3 regions of the Vibrio sp. QJM3NY_39 genome follow, and region 3 is predicted to be linked to each of the others. Evidence: riboswitches for the same ligand, from Rfam matches in the RefSeq annotation. Region 3 holds a riboswitch; each other region holds the start of a gene.
The links. Region 3 has a riboswitch for thiamine pyrophosphate ahead of thiB (thiamine ABC transporter substrate binding subunit). Riboswitches for the same ligand answer to the same signal wherever they lie in the genome.

Region 1 (3,279 bases), on a different replicon from region 3:
CGGATAATTACACGCAGCCGTTATCCATTTCACAACTTGCAGAAACGGCCTGTTTGAGTCCTACTCAATTCAAAAAACGCTTCAAAGAATGCCTGGGTATCAGTGCGCTTAAATACATCACTCGATATCGTATGGAGAAAGCTCAAGCCTTGTTAACCCACACAGATTTACCTGTTCAATTGATCGCTGAAAATGTGGGATATAGTGATGTTTCTGCTTTCAGTCGCCGCTTCTCTCAGCACTTTGGAATGTCTCCAAGGGCGTTTCTAGGCTCAATGAAAGACAGTCTTTAGAAACAACAATAGCGTCCTTTCGGCAAACTAACTTTTATCAATCTTCATTATTATCTATTTCAGAACTGAAAATTGGGTAATAGAAATGAATCTTGCCATCAATCGCGTTAACGAATTCCAAACGGGCACTTTAGCCATCTTGTTTGCTTCCATTTTATGGGGCACGACAGGCACCGCCGCAAGTTTTGCGCCTGATCTAAGCCCATTAGCGATTGGTGCTTTCTCTATGGGTGTCGGCGGCCTAATGCAAGCGGGCCTAGCGTATCGAAAAATCCTATTAGCCCTTGATAAACTTTTGCAGAATAAGAAGCTGTTGGCAGTGAGCGCTTTGGCTTTGGCGGTCTATCCTTTAGCTTTCTATTCTTCAATGAAATTATCAGGCGTGGCGATTGGTACCGTGGTTTCGATTGCAACCGCACCTTTCTTTTCAGCACTGTTAGAGTGTCTGATTAGCAAAAATAACAACATCAACAAACGTTGGCTCACTAGCTTTGCGATTGGTGTCGTGGGTATTGGGTTGTTGGTGTTTTCAGAATCTTCATCGACGAATGAATCCGGTGATGATCTAAAGCTGTTAGGTATTGCTTTGGGTTTGCTCGCTGGGTTGTGTTACGCCATTTATTCTTGGGCGACCAAAGCACTGATCGATAAAGGGATTAAGTCGCAAGCGGCGATGGGCAGTATTTTTGGCCTGGGTGCGATGCTGTTGCTGCCAACGCTCTGGTTTACTGGTGAGAACCTGTTTTCCTCGCAGATTAACGTATTAGTCATCAGTTATCTGACGCTAATCCCACAATGCTTGGGCTATATCGCGTTCAGTTTTGGTTTACGCCACGTGACCGCGAGTAGTGCCAATCTACTTACTTTGTTTGAACCGGTAGTCGCAGCGGTGCTTGCCGTCTGTGTTGTCGGTGAGCTGATTCCTTTTACAGGCTGGCTAGGTATGTTTCTGATTGTGTTGTGCTTGTTGATACAGTCGAAGCCATCTAAAGGAACGTTATAAGTATTTGTTTTGTTGGACCTAATTGAAATTTTTTCATGTGTAATTCTTATAATTGAATAAAATCAGTATCTCAGTTGTGAGAGTGCTGTTACTATCGCTATCAATAGTCGGGGGGCATATACCTTATTTGGTGTTTGCTGAGATCGTTAATCGAGACCCGTTGAACCTGATTCAGTTAACACTGGCGTAGGGAACTATAAGCACTCGATCTACGTCTGCACCCATGAAGACTTTCATGAGCCTAATGCGACTTCTCCTTCGATCAGTGTTCGTTCTCCTACGTCTTGTAAGATAGTAGGAGCGACAATGACACACAGTTCTATTTCAAAAGATTTAACGCCCAAAGCCTCAGTTTCACAGCACTCTGCTGATGGTTCGATTCGAACGAACACTCCGATTGTATTGACGATCGCAGGCTCAGACAGTGGCGGCGGTGCCGGTATCCAAGCTGATATTAAAGCCATGTCTGCTACCGGTAGTTTTGCTTGTTCTGTGATTACCGCTATCACTTCCCAGAACACTCAAGGCGTTTCCGCCATTTTTCCTATTCCACTCGACCATGTCGCTAGTCAGTTAGATGCAGTGTTTACTGATCTCAATATCGTGGCAGTAAAAGTCGGCATGTTGGCCGATTCGCAAATCATCAAAGTCGTTGCAGACAAAATTAAGCAGTATCAACCTAAGCACTTAGTGATTGACCCTGTGATGGTCGCAACCAGTGGTGATCTTCTTCTAGAAAACTCGGCAATTACCACGCTAAAACAAGAGCTGATTCCGCTGGCAGACATCATTACTCCTAACTTGCCAGAAGGCGCTGCACTGACAGGTAAAGCTGTCCCTGAAAGCGAAGCCGAAATGCAGGGCATGATTGAAGACTTACGCGCACTAGGTGCTAAAGCTGTCCTGCTAAAAGGCGGTCACTTAGAGAAGGATGAGAACAGTAACGACTTACTGATTCTGCCAACCACATCTGCTCTGATTAGCGCGAAGCGCTTTCCTACTAAAAATACCCACGGCACGGGTTGTACGCTTTCTTCTGCTATCGCTTCTTTCTTGGCTCAAGGCAACACGCTTACTCAAGCTGTTGACCTAGGTAAACAATACATTTCTCGCGCGATTGCTCACGCTGATGAGCTGCAAGTTGGCCAAGGTCATGGGCCTGTAAATCACTTCTTTGCTGGACACGGTAATGTCCGTTAATACGGTTGGTGTTCAACTCAGCAATGCGACTCTGCGTTACCGAGATAGCGAGCACGCGACCTTATCGGGGCTGTCACTGAGCTTAAAAGCAGGTAAGTGGACGGTGCTACTTGGTCGCAGTGGTTGCGGGAAAACCACGGTATTGCGTTATTTGGCAGGCTTGCTAGATAACAAGGTTGAATGGCAGGGCACATTGGCAACGTCTGATGAATTGCCTTTAACGGATCGCATCGCATACATGGCACAGCAAGACTTGTTACTGCCATGGTTGTCGGTTATCGACAATGTTTGCCTAAGTCATCGTTTTCAAAATTCACCTTCTGATAAAGCACTGCAAACCAATCAAGCACTAGAGTTGTTAGCTGCGGTTGGTTTGGCTGATCACGCGTCTACTATGCCGGATCAATTGTCTGGTGGTATGCGCCAGCGTGTTGCTTTGGCTCGAACCTTAATGCAAGACAAGCCAGTTGTACTGATGGACGAACCTTTCTCTGCGTTAGATGCGGTAACAAGGCATAAGCTACAAAGCTTAGCGTGTGAACTGCTAAAAGGTAAAACCGTTGTTCTGATCACTCATGATCCACAAGAAGCGGTGCGTTTGGCGGACAACTTGTATGTGTTACAAGGCACACCTGCGAATGCTCAGTCTTTATCTGTGCCCAACACGGCCACACCAAGAGTGTTAGATGGTGAATGTGCTGAGTTACAACAAGCGATCTTAGATCAGTTGGAGCGTGATTATGAATGATCTAACACGAAGCGAAGTTGTGGCTCGTTCAGCTA
Region 2 (3,279 bases), 330 kb from region 3:
GAGCAGAAGTGAGCAACCTTGCCCGACTCTTGTGGCAGAGTTTCATCATGGAAAGAACGCGCGGTTTCAGGATCTAAAGCTAGATTGAATTGGTCTTCCCAACGGAATTCAAAACGTGCCTTTGATAATGCATTATCTCGGATTTGTGCGCCCGGATGTCCTTTAGCGAGGTCCGCTGCGTGTGCTGCTAGCTTGTAAGTAATCAAGCCAGTCTTCACATCTTCTTTATTTGGTAAGCCTAGGTGCTCTTTAGGGGTGACATAACAGAGCATCGCACAGCCGTACCAACCAATCATGGCCGCGCCAATACCAGAGGTAATATGGTCGTAACCAGGGGCAATATCTGTCGTCAATGGGCCTAAAGTATAGAAAGGCGCTTCATGGCAGTGCTCTAACTGCTCGTCCATATTCTCTTTAATCAGGTGCATTGGTACATGTCCAGGGCCTTCAATGATCACCTGAACATCATATTCCCAAGCCACTTTAGTCAACTCACCTAGAGTACGTAACTCCGAGAATTGAGCCTCATCATTAGCATCTGCAATTGAGCCCGGGCGTAAACCGTCACCTAATGACAGAGCAACATCGTACTTCGCACAGATCTCACAGATCTCACGGAAGTGGGTATAAAGGAAACTTTCTTGGTGATGAGCAAGACACCATTTCGCGATGATGGAACCGCCACGAGAGACAATACCAGTCACACGCTTAGCGGTCATAGGAACGTAGCGAAGCAACAAGCCAGCATGAATAGTGAAGTAATCAACACCCTGCTCTGCTTGTTCAATCAAGGTATCGCGCATCACTTCCCAGTTAAGGTCTTCGGCAACGCCATTCACTTTTTCAAGCGCTTGATACATAGGAACCGTACCAATTGGTACTGGGCTATTACGTAGGATCCATTCGCGAGTCTCGTGAATATTACGACCAGTAGAAAGATCCATCACGGTATCGCCACCCCAGCGAGTCGACCAGACTAGCTTCTCAACTTCTTCTTCAATCGAAGAGCTTACTGAAGAGTTACCGATATTGGCGTTCACCTTCACTAAAAAGTTTCTACCAATAATCATCGGTTCTGATTCTGGGTGGTTGATGTTTGAAGGGATAATAGCTCGACCTTCAGCAACCTCTTTACGCACGAACTCAGGAGTAATTTCTTTCGGCAGGTTTGCACCAAAGTTATGGCCAGGGTGTTGATGGTTAAGCTGCTCATCAGCGAACTTCTGACGTCCCATGTTCTCACGTATGGCAATGTACTCCATTTCAGGTGTGATAATACCCTGACGAGCATAGTGCAGTTGAGTAACACATTGGTTGTCTGTCGCGCGACGAATTCTAGGCAGGTTGCCGTAGCGAAGGTCGTCTAGAGTTTCATCTTCTAAACGTTCTTTGGTGTAAACAGAGCTTACGTCGTCTAACAGTTCCGTATCACCACGCTCTTCAATCCATTGCTCTCGCAACTTAGGAAGACCGCTATACAGGTCTATTTGATGTGTAGGGTCTGTGTAAACACCTGAGGTATCGTAAACTTGAATGGGTACATTAGGTTCGAATACAGGCTCTTTTTTGGTACCACCAACAAGGCTATCAGCGAGTGATATTTCTCGGACAGGGACTTGAATGTCCTCTCGAGATCCTTGGATGTAAGCTTTTTTTGAGTTTGGATAGGGTTGTACGGATAAAGAATCAATGAAATTCTTCGCTTCCAGTCTTGCTTGTTTACGAGTCGACATAGCATTTTTCCTTGGCTTTTAGCCATTATTTATAGGGATAAAAATGCTTGACGGATTAGATGCTACAAGAGGGATCACGGTAAGAAATACAGTTGTGATCTGGAGATAGATCTCTAGAAGGATTCTAGTTAGATATCTACTCTTGTTCCCTTCGCAGGTATTAGCCTGATCAGGTTCAACGGATCCCGAGTTAACGGTCTCAGCCATATGGCACTCCGACAAGTTCGATCGAGTATATAAAAACGGCTTGGATAAACCAAGCCGAGTTGTTAACAAATCGTAAGAAAGTTTTAAGACTTTATCAAAAGTTGGAAGCCGATCCATGCGGCTGAAATACTGAGTACCACGTTGAGTAGCACATTGAGTCCCATCTTAAAGAAAGCGCCCTGCTGCATAAGAAGTACGTTATCCATAGAAAACGTAGAAAATGTAGTCAGTGCTCCTAGGAAACCAAGACCGATGATTTGTCTCCACGGTTCCGTCGCGACCATCTCGTTTTCAAACGCGGCGATGAGCAATCCCATAATCAAAGAGCCAATCACGTTAACAGTCAACGTACCGTAAGGAAAACCACGTCCTAACATCACAACGCATAACTCTGAAATCAAGTAACGTGAACAAGCACCAAACGCGCCACCGATGGCGATAAAACCTAGAATAGATAACTGACCCATTGAATCCTCCCAAACAATAATCCCTATATTCTAGCTTTAACGCCGATAAAAGCGAGGGTAGAAACTAAGAATGCATGCGCAAATATTAAACGTTACAGGTGTCACTTAACTTCAATGTATCCCATTAAACCCGTTTTCATGTGTTCTATAACATGACAGTGGTACATCCAGCGGCCAGGGTTATCTGCAACAAATGCAGCTTTAGCTCGGCCGTTTTTTCCAAGTAACACTGTATCGGTATGGAAAGGCTCTTCAACTTTCTTCCCATCAAGTTCCAATACAGTGAATGTATGACCGTGAATATGGATCGGGTGATGGTATTGGGTGACGTTCTTTAGATCGAATATGTAAGTCTTACCTAACTCTAAAGTCGTCAACGGCTCAGGAATATTGTCTTTGCTCATCCCTTCCCATGCTCTTTTATTAGTAAGCCAAAACTTAGGCATCGATTTCCCATCTTTAGAAACTGGTGATACCGCACCTTCCCACTCGAACACAAAATCGATCTCTTCAGCATTAGCAAGATCTAGATTAGGTACCGGGTTAAGAGGTAACAATGGCAATAAACGCCCTTCAGTAAGGGGGGAATCTACTACCTCGAACTCACATAAAGAGAAAGGAAAGCGGCCCTTCATTTGAAGAACATTAACTCGCTCGCCTACTTTGGGCGCTATCAGTCCAATATCCACGCGCATCCCTGGGCCGATTTTATGTTGAGTCAGTTTATATGGCGTCTTTACAGGATTACCATCAATGGCAATCACCCATGCCTCAGCCCCTTCGACAGCAATAGGATAAGTGATCGTATTATCGACATTCGCGATACGCAGTCGAGTCGTTGCATGCTGCTTTAATTGGTATACAGGTTCATG
Region 3 (3,279 bases):
AGCAAGATACGGCTATTGAAGATGTTCTTTCTCGTGGGTGTTGGAGTGAGACTGAATCGAGCGGCGAACTTGGCGATTGGGATGCCAAGAAACTGGTTAAAGATGGCTCCAAATTTGAGGTCTATTTCCAAGACGAATGTGTTGGAACCGTAGACTGGGATTTGGTTGGCGATCATAACGTAAGTAATGCCTTGATGGCGATTGCGGCGGCAAGACATGTTGGTGTTACACCCGACTTAGGATGTGAATCACTGGCGGCGTTCATTAATACCAAGCGTCGCTTAGAGTTCAAAGGTGAGGTAGTAGGTGTTTCTGTTTATGACGATTTTGCTCATCATCCTACAGCGATTGAACTTACTCTGGGTGGCTTACGTAATAAGGTCGATACGAAAAAAATCATTGCCGTTTTAGAGCCTCGTTCTGCCACCATGAAGCGTGGTGTGCATAAAGAAACCTTGGCTGATTCTCTTAAACAGGCGGATTCTACCTACTTATTCCAACCAGATAACATTGATTGGTCTGTACAAGATGTTGCCGATGCGTGCCATCAACCCGCACATGTAAGTGATGACATGGATACATTCGTTGCTAGAATTGTCTCAGAGGCACAAGCGGGCGACCAAATCTTGGTAATGAGCAATGGTGGCTTTGGTGGTATTCACCAGAAACTGTTGGATGCGTTGGCACTCAAAGGCTAACTGATCCACGATCTTATATTTTGAAGTAATTGAGAACATGACAAAACACGATAAAGCTATAACCCTCGCTTTCACTGGCGCATCAGGTGCGCCTTATGGCCTGCGTTTACTTGAATGCCTTTTGGCGGCGGATTATCAGGTCTATTTACTGATATCGTCGGCTGCGCGAGTGGTGTTGGCGACCGAGCATGAACTTAAGTTACCTGCAGGACCCGATGCAGCGAAACAAGCTTTGGTTAAACACCTTGGGTGTGACCCCGAAAAGCTGGTGGTGTGTGGCAAAGATGATTGGTTCTCACCGGTTGCCTCTGGCTCTGCAGCGCCGAAGCAGATGGTCGTTTGTCCATGTTCAGCGGGAAGCTTGGCTTCAATTGCTCATGGCTTATCGGATAATCTGATTGAGCGTGCTGCAGATGTGGTCATGAAAGAACGAGGCCAACTGTTGTTGGTGGTTCGTGAGACGCCATTCTCGACGCTGCACTTAGAGAACATGCATAAGCTATCGACTATGGGCGTGACGATCATGCCTGCCGCTCCGGGTTTTTATCATCAACCTAAGTCGATTGAAGATCTGGTCGATTTTATGGTGGCGCGCATTTTGGACCATCTTGGCATCGAGCAAGGTTTAGTGCCACGTTGGGGTTACGATCAACGTAATTGATCCAAACTTGATAGCTTATTGTTAAAATTCGAATTACAATTCTGAACACTCATCGGGGAGCGAACCATTCAAATAATGAATGCGAGCTGAGATCAAGCAAGTGCTTGGGACCCGTAAACCTGAACCAGATAATGCTGGCGTAGGAATTGAGTTAGGAACAACTTCTACCGTTCTCCTCCCTCAAACCTGTGCCGCTCAGACCATGGAGAGCGTCCAGTGAAATTTACATTAACAACTCTTGCTGTTACTACAGCCATCTCTTTTTCTGCCTTTGCTGCAGACAATACCCTAACGGTTTATACCTATGACTCTTTTGCTGCGGATTGGGGCCCTCGTCCTGCCGTTGAAAAAGCATTTGAAGAAAAGTGTGGCTGCGATGTGAACTTTGTCGCGCTAGAAGATGGCGTATCTATTCTGAACCGCTTACGTCTTGAAGGTGGTAACAGCAAAGCTGATATCGTGTTAGGCCTAGATAACAATCTGATGGCTGAAGCGAAAGCGACGGGCTTATTGGCTGAGCACAATGTTGATACGTCTTCAGTGACACTTCCTAACGGCTGGGACGACAGCACCTTTGTTCCTTATGATTTTGGTTACTTTGCGTTTATCTATAACAAAGAGAAACTAGCAAACCCACCTAAGAGCTTGAAAGAACTGGTTGAGCAGCGTGACGACCTCAAGGTTATTTACCAAGACCCACGTACATCTACGCCGGGTCAAGGCATGATGCTATGGATGAAGTCAGTATACGGTGATGAAGCGACAGCAGCTTGGAAGAAACTTGCTCAGAAGACGGTTACGGTTACTAAAGGTTGGTCTGAAGCTTACTCTATGTTCTTAAAGGGGGAGTCGGACTTAGTCTTGTCTTACACAACATCTCCTGCTTACCACATCATTGCAGAAAGTGATTCTAAGTATGCAGCTGCAAGCTTTGAAGAAGGTCATTACACTCAAGTGGAAGTGGCTGCGAAAGTTAAAGGCAGCAAAAATGAAAAACTGGCCGATGAGTTTATGGCGTTTATCTTAAGTGATGAATTCCAATCGGCGATGCCAACTGGCAACTGGATGTACCCAGTGACGGGTATCGAGCTACCCAAAGGGTTCGAGCAGTTAACAGTACCGCAGAAAGCTCTGAGTTTTACGCCTGAAGAAATCGCTGCTAAGCGTAAGCCATGGATTCGTGAATGGCAGAGTGCACTTACTTTTTAAAGGATTAGCTTTCTAGCTTAACTTTCTAAAGATGAGTTTCCTAAAGCTCAGCTTTCTAACTTTCTGTATTTAAAGGTTCGTTCGATATTAACTGAGTGAACCACTTACGGTAAAAAATCAATTTATGATAAAGAAAACACCTAAGGTCGGGATCTGGGTTGCGATACTCATTACCGCCTTTGTGGTTTCAGCAGTTGGGGCATTGCTTAGCAATGCCCCTTCTCTTGATATCAGCCAAGTATGGTCCGATCCTTACTATTGGCACGTAACGAAATTCAGTTTTTATCAAGCGACACTCTCAACTGTGCTGAGTGTTGGCTTTGCTATACCTATTGCTCATGCTTTGTGTCGCAGGCAATTTTTTGGGCGAGCTCTGTTGTTAAGGCTGTTCGCATCGACCTTGGTTTTGCCTGTGTTAGTCGGTGTGTTTGGTTTGCTTGCAATTTATGGCAACAGTGGTTGGTTAGCTAAATTTCTGGCGAACTTCGATATTGAATTACCATTCTCCATCTATGGATTGAATGGCATTTTGCTCGCACATGTCTTTTTTAATCTGCCCTATGCCAGCCGTTTACTTTTACAAGCTTTAGATACCGTGCCTGCCGAGCAGCACAAGCTGTGTGCTCATTTGGGTATGAGTCATTGGAATAAATTTAAATGGGTCGAATGGCCGCGATTGAGACAACAACTGCCTCATGTGTGTGGCTTAGT

Region 1: linked by a shared signal. The riboswitch ahead of thiD (bifunctional hydroxymethylpyrimidine kinase/phosphomethylpyrimidine kinase) and the one ahead of thiB (thiamine ABC transporter substrate binding subunit) in region 3 are both predicted to bind thiamine pyrophosphate.
Region 2: linked by a shared signal. The riboswitch ahead of thiC (phosphomethylpyrimidine synthase ThiC) and the one ahead of thiB (thiamine ABC transporter substrate binding subunit) in region 3 are both predicted to bind thiamine pyrophosphate.

Annotation. Positions count from the first base shown of each region.
Region 1 covers NZ_CM173506.1:1,277,358-1,280,636, forward strand. The annotation lists gene AC3CHU_RS21590 (helix-turn-helix domain-containing protein) at 1-293, shown strand, start outside; gene AC3CHU_RS21595 (DMT family transporter) at 379-1,296, shown strand; TPP riboswitch at 1,395-1,506, shown strand; gene thiD (bifunctional hydroxymethylpyrimidine kinase/phosphomethylpyrimidine kinase) at 1,603-2,496, shown strand; gene AC3CHU_RS21605 (ABC transporter ATP-binding protein) at 2,486-3,244, shown strand.
Region 2 covers NZ_CM173505.1:32,127-35,405, reverse strand. The annotation lists gene thiC (phosphomethylpyrimidine synthase ThiC) at 1-1,733, opposite strand, end outside; TPP riboswitch at 1,863-1,961, opposite strand; gene crcB (fluoride efflux transporter CrcB) at 2,024-2,407, opposite strand; gene AC3CHU_RS00145 (multicopper oxidase family protein) at 2,509-3,279, opposite strand, start outside.
Region 3 covers NZ_CM173505.1:363,831-367,109, forward strand. The annotation lists gene mpl (UDP-N-acetylmuramate:L-alanyl-gamma-D-glutamyl-meso-diaminopimelate ligase) at 1-698, shown strand, start outside; gene AC3CHU_RS01740 (flavin prenyltransferase UbiX) at 736-1,359, shown strand; TPP riboswitch at 1,403-1,522, shown strand; gene thiB (thiamine ABC transporter substrate binding subunit) at 1,576-2,568, shown strand; gene thiP (thiamine/thiamine pyrophosphate ABC transporter permease ThiP) at 2,693-3,279, shown strand, end outside.